DNA from 3 places in the Streptomyces sp. NPDC093984 genome. Region 1 is predicted to be linked to each of the others. Evidence: riboswitches for the same ligand, from Rfam matches in the RefSeq annotation. Region 1 holds a riboswitch; each other region holds the start of a gene.
The links. A riboswitch is a leader RNA that binds a small molecule or an ion and turns the genes downstream of it on or off. The one in region 1 is predicted to bind thiamine pyrophosphate.

Region 2: another riboswitch for thiamine pyrophosphate. It lies ahead of thiO (glycine oxidase ThiO); the one in region 1 lies ahead of ACIRC0_RS29550 (thiamine ABC transporter substrate binding subunit).
Region 3: another riboswitch for thiamine pyrophosphate. It lies ahead of ACIRC0_RS02830 (purine-cytosine permease family protein); the one in region 1 lies ahead of ACIRC0_RS29550 (thiamine ABC transporter substrate binding subunit).

What each region holds. Positions count from the first base shown of each region.
Region 1 covers NZ_JBIWIM010000010.1:38,453-41,651, reverse strand. The annotation lists gene ACIRC0_RS29565 (DUF6416 domain-containing protein) at 1-91, opposite strand, end outside; gene ACIRC0_RS29560 (hypothetical protein) at 289-606, shown strand; gene rlmN (23S rRNA (adenine(2503)-C(2))-methyltransferase RlmN) at 732-1,838, shown strand; TPP riboswitch at 1,871-1,976, shown strand; gene ACIRC0_RS29550 (thiamine ABC transporter substrate binding subunit) at 2,104-3,144, shown strand; gene ACIRC0_RS29545 (ABC transporter permease) at 3,120-3,199, shown strand, end outside.
Region 2 covers NZ_JBIWIM010000003.1:323,532-326,730, forward strand. The annotation lists gene ACIRC0_RS13635 (Rv2175c family DNA-binding protein) at 1-180, opposite strand, end outside; gene ACIRC0_RS13640 (NAD(P)/FAD-dependent oxidoreductase) at 261-1,487, opposite strand; TPP riboswitch at 1,613-1,725, shown strand; gene thiO (glycine oxidase ThiO) at 1,723-2,922, shown strand; gene thiS (sulfur carrier protein ThiS) at 2,919-3,119, shown strand; gene ACIRC0_RS13655 (thiazole synthase) at 3,123-3,199, shown strand, end outside.
Region 3 covers NZ_JBIWIM010000001.1:600,480-603,678, reverse strand. The annotation lists gene thiD (bifunctional hydroxymethylpyrimidine kinase/phosphomethylpyrimidine kinase) at 1-461, opposite strand, end outside; gene ACIRC0_RS02830 (purine-cytosine permease family protein) at 458-1,876, opposite strand; TPP riboswitch at 1,868-1,962, opposite strand; gene ACIRC0_RS02825 (jacalin-like lectin) at 2,054-3,199, opposite strand, start outside.

The DNA of each region.
Region 1 (3,199 bases):
CCTCCGGGCCCCATTCGGGGGCACCGTAGTGCGCCTCTTCGCCAGAGTGCTCAGCCCATCGCGGATCAACCTCAGACAGATACTCCGTCATGCCCGCCCCTAACAGTTCGTCCCTAGGGTGTGTGTCGTTCGCACCGTACAGATCCGCCAGGACACTACGTATCGAATCCGTGTCGAAGTTCTACCGGCAAGCGGCTCAGCTGGGGAAGAGGGACAGGTCAAGAGGAGGTCGGGACGCAGCCACAAAGCGCCTTCTAAGCACCGGTCCCAGGGCGTCATGATCTACCGATGGATGAGTATGACTGGCCCACGGGCTCTGAAGCGCCGGCCGCTGAGGCGGTCCAGTCGAGCTGGGCGGTAACCGTCTCGGCCCTGCCTGTAGGAACCCGGATCACCGGCGAGGTCATCGGTCGGCAGCGCTTCGGGGTCTTCATACGTATAGACGGCGTGGCGAACGCCATAGCGCTGGCGGAGATCACGGCCATGCCGCACGGGACGGACCTCCCGGCCCTCGGGGCCTTCGTCAGCGGGGAGGTCCTCTGGCACGCCGCCCACAACTACCAGGTCAAGGTCCGGCTCGATGAGTGGGTGGCAGCCGACGAGTGATCTTCGCTGGGCCGTCCCTGGGCCGTCCGAGGCCGCTCAGCGGCGACCGGTGACGACTACTAACGACAGTCGTAGCGAGCGACAGCCGCAGGTCACCCAATTGGATCTGCGACACTGGTGAGGCCATGCCTAAGCCCGGAGAACTCACTTTCGTCGCGCCGCGCGGTGCCAAGACGCCGCCGCGGCATCTCGCCGACCTCTCGCCCGCCGAGCGCAAGGAGGCGGTCGCCGCGGTCGGTGAGAAGCCGTTCCGCGCCAAGCAGCTCTCGCAGCACTACTTCGCGCGGTTCGCGCACGACCCGGAGCAGTGGACCGACATCCCCGCGCCCTCCCGTGGCAAGCTCCAGGAGGCGCTGCTCCCGGAGCTGATGACGGTCGTCCGGCATCTGGCGACGGACCAGGGGACCACCCGTAAGACGCTGTGGCGGCTGTTCGACGGCACGCTCGTCGAGTCCGTGCTCATGCGCTACCCGGACCGGGTCACCATGTGCATCAGCTCGCAGGCGGGTTGCGGCATGAACTGCCCGTTCTGCGCCACCGGCCAGGCGGGCCTGGACCGCAACCTGTCGACCGCCGAGATCGTGCACCAGATCGTGGACGGCATGCGGGCGCTGCGCGACGGCGAGATCCCCGGCGGCCCGGCGCGGCTGTCCAACATCGTCTTCATGGGCATGGGCGAGCCCCTCGCCAACTACAAGCGCGTCGTGGGTGCGATTCGGGCCCTTACCGATCCCGCGCCGGACGGGCTCGGCCTCTCGCAGCGCGGCATCACCGTCTCCACCGTCGGACTGGTGCCGGCCATCCACCGATTCGCCGACGAGGGCTTCAAGTGCCGTCTCGCCGTCTCCCTGCACGCCCCGGACGACGAGCTGCGCGACACCCTCGTCCCCGTCAACACGCGGTGGAAGGTGCGCGAGGTCCTCGACGCCGGGTTCGACTACGTCGAGAAGTCCGGACGCCGGCTGTCCATCGAGTACGCCCTCATCCGGGACATCAACGACCAGGCGTGGCGCGGTGACCTGCTGGGCCGGCTGCTCAAGGGCAAGCCCGTGCACGTCAACCTGATCCCGCTGAACCCGACGCCCGGCTCGAAGTGGACCGCCTCCCGCCCCGAGGACGAGAAGGCGTTCGTCGAGGCGATCGCCGCCCACGGTGTGCCGGTGACGATCCGGGACACCCGGGGTCAGGAGATCGACGGGGCGTGCGGTCAGCTCGCCGCGACCGAGCGGTAGTCTGAGAGCCGTCAGTCAGTACGTACATCTTCATATTCCGACAGGGGAGCGCCACAGCGCTGAGAGTGCGGTAGCGACCGCAGACCCTCTGAACCTCGCCCAGGTCATTCTGGGTAGGGAGTTCGGTCTTCACTCGAGCTGTTGCGCCCTGCCCGGGACCCTCCGAGGTCCGGGGCAGGGCCGCGTCTCTTCCTGGTCACCCCCAGGAGGAATCCAGTTGAGCATCACCGGTAAGCAGTGGGCGGCCGTGGCCGTCGGACTGGGCATGGTCACGCTGTCCGCGTGCGGATCGTCCGGTTCCGGAAGTGGGAACGGCAGCGGCGGCTCCAAGACCGTGACCCTCGTCAGCCATGACTCGTGGGCCGCCTCCAAGAGCGTCATCGCGGCGTTCGAGAAGGAGTCCGGCTACACCGTCAAGGTCCTCAAGGACGGCGACGCGGGCCAGGCCGTCAACAAGGCGATCCTCACCAAGGACAACCCGCAGGGCGACGTCTTCTTCGGCGTCGACAACACGCTGCTGTCCAGGGCGCTGGACAACGGCCTGTTCCAGCCGTACGAGGCCAAGGGCCTCGACCAGGTCGGCACCCAGTACCAGCTGGACGCGGACAAGCACCGGGTCACGCCCATCGACTACGGCGACATCTGCGTCAACTACGACAAGAAGTACTTCGCCGACCACAAGCTGACCCCGCCGGCGTCCTTCGACGACCTCGTCAAGCCCGAGTACAAGAACCTCCTCGTCACCGAGAACGCCTCCACGTCCTCGCCCGGTCTCGGCTTCCTGCTCGGCACCGCCGCGAAGTACGGCGACGGCGGCTGGCCGGACTACTGGAGGAAGCTCAAGGCCAACGGTGTGAAGGTGGTCGACGGCTGGGAGCAGGCCTACAACGAGGAGTTCTCCGGCTCCGCCGGCGGCAAGAAGGCCAAGGGCGACCGGCCGCTCGTCGTCTCCTACGCCTCCTCGCCGCCCGCCGAGGTCGTCTACGCCGACCCCCGGCCCAAGACCGCGCCGACCGGCGTCGCCACCGGCACCTGCTTCCGCCAGATCGAGTTCGCCGGTCTGCTGACAGGCGCGCACAACACCAAGGGCGGCAAGGCGTTCCTCGACTTCCTGATCAGCAGGAGGTTCCAGGAGGACATGCCGCTCAACATGTTCGTCTACCCGGTGGTCGAGGGAGCGAAGGTGCCCGCGGAGTTCACCGAGTACGGGCCCGCGGCCAAGGATCCCGAGACCATGGCCCCCACGAAGATCGCCGCGAACCGTGACCAGTGGGTCAAGGCGTGGACGTCGCTCGTACTGAAGTGACCCCACGCAGGCGGGGGAACGCGGCGCGGCTCGGGCTGATGGCCCCGCCCGTCGC
Region 2 (3,199 bases), on a different contig from region 1:
GTCGATGAAGGCGGCGGGGACGTGCAGCGCCTTGTTCTCGCCTCGGCGCACGGCGATGAGCTGGCCCTCCTTGACCAGCTGCCGCACCCGGGTCACCTCCACGCCGAGGGCTTCGGCGATGTCGGGCAGGGTGAGCCAGGCGGGGACGAGAGCATCGATCTTTGCGTCAATCTCGGTCACGGGATCAAGCGTGCCATCCCGGACTGACAGTCGGAAGCGGAGCGCCTCCGGCGGGGTTAGGCGGAGGGGGTGGTCGCGCCCTACGCCGTCGCCTCCTTCAGTGGGCGGGACGGGTCCGACAGCAGTGCGGGATTCATGGGGGTGCCCGATTCGATCAGGCGGCGGCCCTGCGCCAGGTCCCGGGGGCGGCCCACGGCCAGCAGGGCCACCAGGCGGCCCTCGCGCAGCCAGCAGACCGTCCAGGCCGCGCCCTCGGGGTCGCCGCGCCACACCGTCGTGTCGGCGGACGCGTGGTGGCCCACGTACTGGACGAACCGGCCGAACTGCTCCGACCAGAAGTACGGCACCGGGTCGTACGCCACCGGTGTCTGGCCGATGATGTTCGCGGCCACCGTGCGCGGACCCTGGAGGGCGTTGTCCCAGTGGTGGACGAGCAGGCGCTCCTCGTAGCGGCCCGACGGGAAGGACGCGCAGTCGCCGACCGCGTACACGTCCGGCACCGAGGTGCGCAGATGGTCGTCGGCCAGCACCTCGCCGTGCACGCCCAGCTCGATCCCGGACCCGGCCAGCCAGGCCGTGGCGGGCCGGGCCCCGATGCCCACCACCACCGCCCCGGCCGGCACCCGAGAGCCGTCGTCCAGCACCACCGCGCCCGGCTCGATGCGCTCCACGCGCGCGTGCGTGCGCAGCTCGGCCCCGCTGTCCGCGTACCAGGACGTCATCGGCGCCGCCACCTCCGCCGGCAGTGCCCCGGCGAGCGGCCGGTCCGCGGCCTCCACCACGGTCACCGCGCAGCCCGCCTCGCGCGCGGCGGTGGCGAACTCGGCGCCGATCCAGCCCGCGCCGACGACCACGATGTCGTGCTGCCGGGCGAGCACCGGCCGCAGCCGCTCGGCGTCGTCCAGTGTGCGCAGCAGATGTACCCCGGGGACGCCCTCCGCGCCCGGCAGCCGGATCGGTTCCGCCCCGGTCGCGATGACCAGGACGTCGTACGGGACGGGGCCCCGCTCGGTGTCCAGCTCGTGGTCCTGGGGGCGCAGGCCGGTCGCCTCGCGGCCCAGTTCCAGCTCGATGTCCAGCGCCTCGAAGTCGACGTCGAAGGCGGAGCCCTCGGCCTTGCCGAGCAGGACGGCCTTGGACAGCGGCGGCCTGTCGTACGGCTGGTGCGGCTCCGCGCCGATCAGCGTCACGCCGCCGGTGAAGCCCTGTTCCCGCAGGGCGACCGCGGTCTGCACCCCGGCCATGCCCGCGCCCACGACGACGACGCGCCGTGCCGTACCGTCCCGTGCCTGCGTCTGCTCGCTCACCTGATCACCATAGACAACTGACGAATTGTCAGTCAGGGGGCGTGCTGAGTGACGTCCTGCACAGCCCTCGGGCCGGGCGGAGGCTGTCTTACAAGGGCGGCGCTCTGCGGGCTAGGGTTGCCACCGGAAGCACTCGCGGGAGCCCGGCGCACCGGGCTGAGAGGGAGGCTGGGACGGCCTCCGACCGTACGAACCTGATCCGGGTCATGCCGGCGAAGGGAGGGGCTGGACGCCCATGTCGCGTACACCGGACGAACCGTCGACAGCGCGCGATGCGTCGACCGTGTCGGACGTTCTTGTCATCGGGGGCGGGATCATCGGTCTGGTGACCGCCTGGCGGGCGGCGCAGCGCGGGTTCGCCACCGCCGTGGTGGATCCGGAGCCGGGCGGCGGAGCCGCGCAGGTGGCCGCCGGGATGCTGGCCGCCGTCACCGAGCTGCACTACGGCGAGCAGACGCTGCTCGCCCTGAACCTCGCCTCAGCGCGCCGCTACCCGGACTTCGCCGCCGAGCTGACCGAGGCCGCCGGCCGGGACCTGGGCTACCGCAGCTGCGGCACGCTCGCCGTCGCGCTCGACACCGACGACCGCGCCGAGCTGCGCGAACTGCACGCCCTGCAGCAGCGCTCGGGGCTGGAGTCGGAGTGGCTGAGCGGGCGGGAGTGCCGCCGTCTGGAGCCGATGCTCGCACCGGGCGTGCGCGGGGGGCTCAGGGTCGACGGCGACCATCAGATCGACCCGCGCCGCCTCGCCGCGGCCCTGGTGACGGCCTGTGAACGCGCCGGGGTGGTCTTCCACCGGGTGTGGGCCGAGCGGCTCACGGTGGTGCGGGAGCGGGCCTGCGGGGTGCGGACCGCCGACGGCACCGAGTTCTCCGCCGGGCAGGTCGTCCTGGCCGCGGGGAGCCTCAGCGGGCGGCTCGCGGGCGTCCCGGCCGACGTCCTGCCGCCCGTACGTCCCGTGAAGGGGCAAGTGCTGCGGCTGACCGTGCCCGAGCGGTACGCGCCGTTCCTGAGCCGTACGGTGCGCGCCGTCGTCCGCGGTGGCGCGATCTACCTCGTGCCACGCGAGAACGGCGAGCTGGTGGTCGGCGCGACCAGCGAGGAGATGGGCTGGGACACCACGGTCACCGCGGGCGGGGTGTACGAGCTGCTGCGGGACGCTCACGAGCTGGTGCCCGGGATCACCGAGCTGCCTCTCACCGAGACGCGGGCGGGTCTGCGCCCGGGTTCCCCGGACAACGCGCCGCTGCTCGGCCCCACCGAGCTGGACGGTCTGCTGCTGGCCACCGGCCACTACCGCAACGGTGTCCTGCTCACCCCGGTCACCGGCGACGTCATGGCGCACGTGCTGACCACCGGTGAGCTTCCCGAGGAGGCCCGTCCCTTCACCCCCCGGCGTTTCACCGCCGCCGCACTCACGGAGCAGCCCGTATGAACATCTCGGTCAACGGGGAGACCCGCGAGGTCACCCCCGGTGTAGCGCTCGACGCGGTGGTGCGGAGCCTGACCGCCGCCCCCTCGGGCGTGGCCGCCGCCGTCAACGAAACCGTCGTCCCGCGCGGGCAGTGGGCGTCGACGTCCCTCAGCGAGGGAGACCGCGTCGAGGTCCTCACCGCCGTCCAAGGAGGCTGACCCATGGCTGACGATCCCTTCGTCCTCGGTGGGACCACCTACTCGTCCCGGCTGATCATGGGAACGGGTGGCGCGCCCAG
Region 3 (3,199 bases), on a different contig from region 1:
TCGTCGGTCACCGTGATGCCGGTCAGCTCCGCGACCTCGTCCAGGTTCGGCGTGGCCACCGTGGCGAGCGGCAGCAACCTGGTCCGTACGGCGTCCAGGGCGTCGTCGGCGAGCAGCCGGTCGCCGTGCTTGGAGACGCTCACCGGGTCCACGACGACCGGTGCCGGCACGTCCGTGAGCAGGTCGGCCACCGCCTGGACCAGCGCGGGCGAGGCGAGCATGCCCGTCTTGACCGCCTGCACGCCGATGTCGTCGACGACGCTGCGGTACTGGGCGCGCACCGCCTCCACGGGCAGCTCCCACGCCCCCTGCACCCCCACGGAGTTCTGCGCCGTGACCGCGGTGATCACGCTCATCCCGTGGGCGCCGAGCGCCAGCATGGTCTTCAGGTCGGCCTGGATCCCGGCGCCGCCGCCGGAGTCGGAGCCGGCGATGGTCAGGACACGGGGCGGCGCGGTCATGCGCGGCCCTCCTCTCGGACGCGCACGCGGCTCTCCTCCCGGAGGCGCAGCGGGGCGTACAGCGCGAGGGCGACCAGGAACGCCACGTAGTAGGAGACGTCGGCGCCGTGCAGCGCGTGGGCGGCCGGGCCCACGTACAGGCCGGTGTCCATGAACGGCACCGCCGCGGCGAAGGCGCCGACGAACGCCAGCAGCGGCGGCCACACGGAGCGCGGCCGGGCGGTCCAGGCGGCGAGGTCGACCGCGGCGCCGCGCCGTGCGAGCCAGTCGACGACGACGATCGCCACGAACCCGGGGATCCAGTAGCTCACGAACAGCAGCACGTTCTGGAAGCGGGCGGTGGTGTTCGCCGCGTGCATCCACAGCACCAGCGGAAAGCCGAGCACCACGGCGAGGGCGGCGGCCAGCGGACGCGGCAGGCGCACCCCGACGGTCTGCAGTGCCAAGGAGCCGCTGTAGTCGTTCATCGCATTGCTGGCGAGCGCCGCCAGCGCCACGGCCAGCAGCCCGAAGGCACCGGCCGCGCCCCCGCCCAGCACATGGTCCACGCCCGCGGCCGTCTGGTCGGTCAGCACCGACGCGCCCCACAGCCCGAGGACCTGCACGGCCACGAAGGACACCACGAGACCGAGCAGCGTGCACCAGAACATCCGGGACCGTGAGGTGCCGCGCGGCAGATAGCGGCTGAAGTCGCTGGCGTACGGCGCCCAGGACAGCGACAGGCTGAGCGCGATGGTGCTGGTCAGCACGAAGGCGCCCACCCGGTCCGCGCCGTGCGCGGTGCCCGTCCAGGCGGGGTGCACGCTGCCCGCCATGCGCAGGGCGATCAGTGCGAAGGCGGCGGCCAGCACGAACGTCATGACGAGTTGCAGCCGGTGGATCGCCTCGTAGCCGAGGACCCCCAGGGGTCCTTGGGCGAGCATCACCACCAGGACGCCCAGCCAGAACGGCCAGCCGGCGAGCCGCGCCAGCGCATCGCCGCCGAACAGCCCGATCAGCGCGTCCCAGGCGATCGAGGACAGCCACTGCAGCACCCCGGGCAGCACCACCGCGCGCCCGAACGCCAGCCGGGCGAGCGGCAGCTGGCCGGCTCCGGTGCGGCTGCCCCAGGTGCTCAGATAGGCGGTGGGCACCGCGCCCAGCACCGTGCCGAGGACGACGGCGGCGAGTGCGGTGGTGAAGTCCAGGCCGAGCGCGATGCCGATGGTCCCGGTGAACACGCCCGTCATGGTCAGATTGGGGGCGAACCACACGGTGAACAGCCGGCCCGCCCCGCCGTAACGATTCGTCTCGGGGACCGGCTCGATGCCGTGGCCCTCGACCCTGAGGTCGCCGGGAGCGGTGGGCATCCGCCCGTCGAAGACGGTGCTCCGGCCGCCTGTGGGCAGCCCGCCCGAGACATGCGCCGATGGCATGAAAGACATCCCTCCGCCAGTACGAACTGGTTCAGGTTCGACGGGTGTGATCTCAGCCCGCAGATGGGGCACCCCGTGTCCGGTACGGCGGCAAGACTAACCCGAGGACGGGAATCGGCCATACGTGAGGGCCGCTGCCGGGTCGGTCAGCGGCCCTCACGAGGTCTTGGTGGCGCGTCAGCGCCGGGTGTAGATGAAGCCGATCTTGTCGACCTCGTCACCGGAGCGCCCGTGGAACCCCGCGATCTGCCAGCCGGAGGGCGCCGTGCGGGTCACGCAGTCGGACGTGGTGGTACCGCCCGCCAGGCTGCGGCCGAGGTTGGTCGTGAACTTCGCGGAGAAGATCCTCGTGCGGCCGTCGTACCGGCCCTCACAGAGCTGCGCGCTTGTCACGTACTCGTCGCTCCCCAGGGTCAGCGAGGATGCCGTGCCGCCGGTGCCGCCGTGCACGAGCGTGGTGCCGCCCGCCAGCGTCACGCCGACCTGGTCGACACGGGAGCCGCTGCGCAGCGAGATGCCGGTCGCCCGGGCGCCGGCCGGGACGCTGTCGATGTCGTCGTAGTAGTCGCCGTGCGGCCCGCCGAACTGGTCGCTGAGCTGGAAGGCGGAGTTGCGCGTCCAGCTGAACGTCGCGGTGATCGGGTCGTGGTCGGAGAGCATCTTGCCGTCGTCGGTGAGGAACTTGGCGTGCTCGTTGTTGTACGCGGTGGCGTTGAGCGAGACGAGTTTGCTGCCCCGGTAGAGGATCTTGTCGACGACCTCGCAGCTGTTGGTGACCGCGTTCTCGTCGCAGAGCAGCGGGTCGCTGCCCTTGGCGGGCGGGGTGCCGCCGCGCACCAGCTTGACCCAGGCGTCGGTGAGGCCGTTCGCAGCGGCGAACTCGGCGATCGTGTCACCCGAGCGCGTGTAGCGGGTGTTGGTGTCGCCCATGACGACGACGGCGTTGCCCGCGGAGTGGGTCTTGATGAAGTCCGTCAGCTGGTTGAGGTTGTCCGCGCGCGAGGCCAGATCGCCGTCGTTCGTCCCGGCGTTGGTGTGCAGGTTGTAGAAGTCGACGTAGACGCCCTCGGCCAGGCGCTCCCGCATGAACGTGAAGCCCTTGGGGGTGAGGCAGTCCCCCGAGTCGTACTGGCACGAGTTCCAGTGCACGCGCTCGAAGTCGTCTGTGTCGTACGGGATACCGGACAGCGTGTTGAGTCCGCTGCCGACGCCGGCGCCGCCGCTGGTGGGCGTGCGGTACGGGTGGGAGTCCGCGGCGTACAGGTACGCGTGGTAGTTGAAGTCCTCCTGGACCTGGACGATGTCGTACGGGCCGAGGCGTGA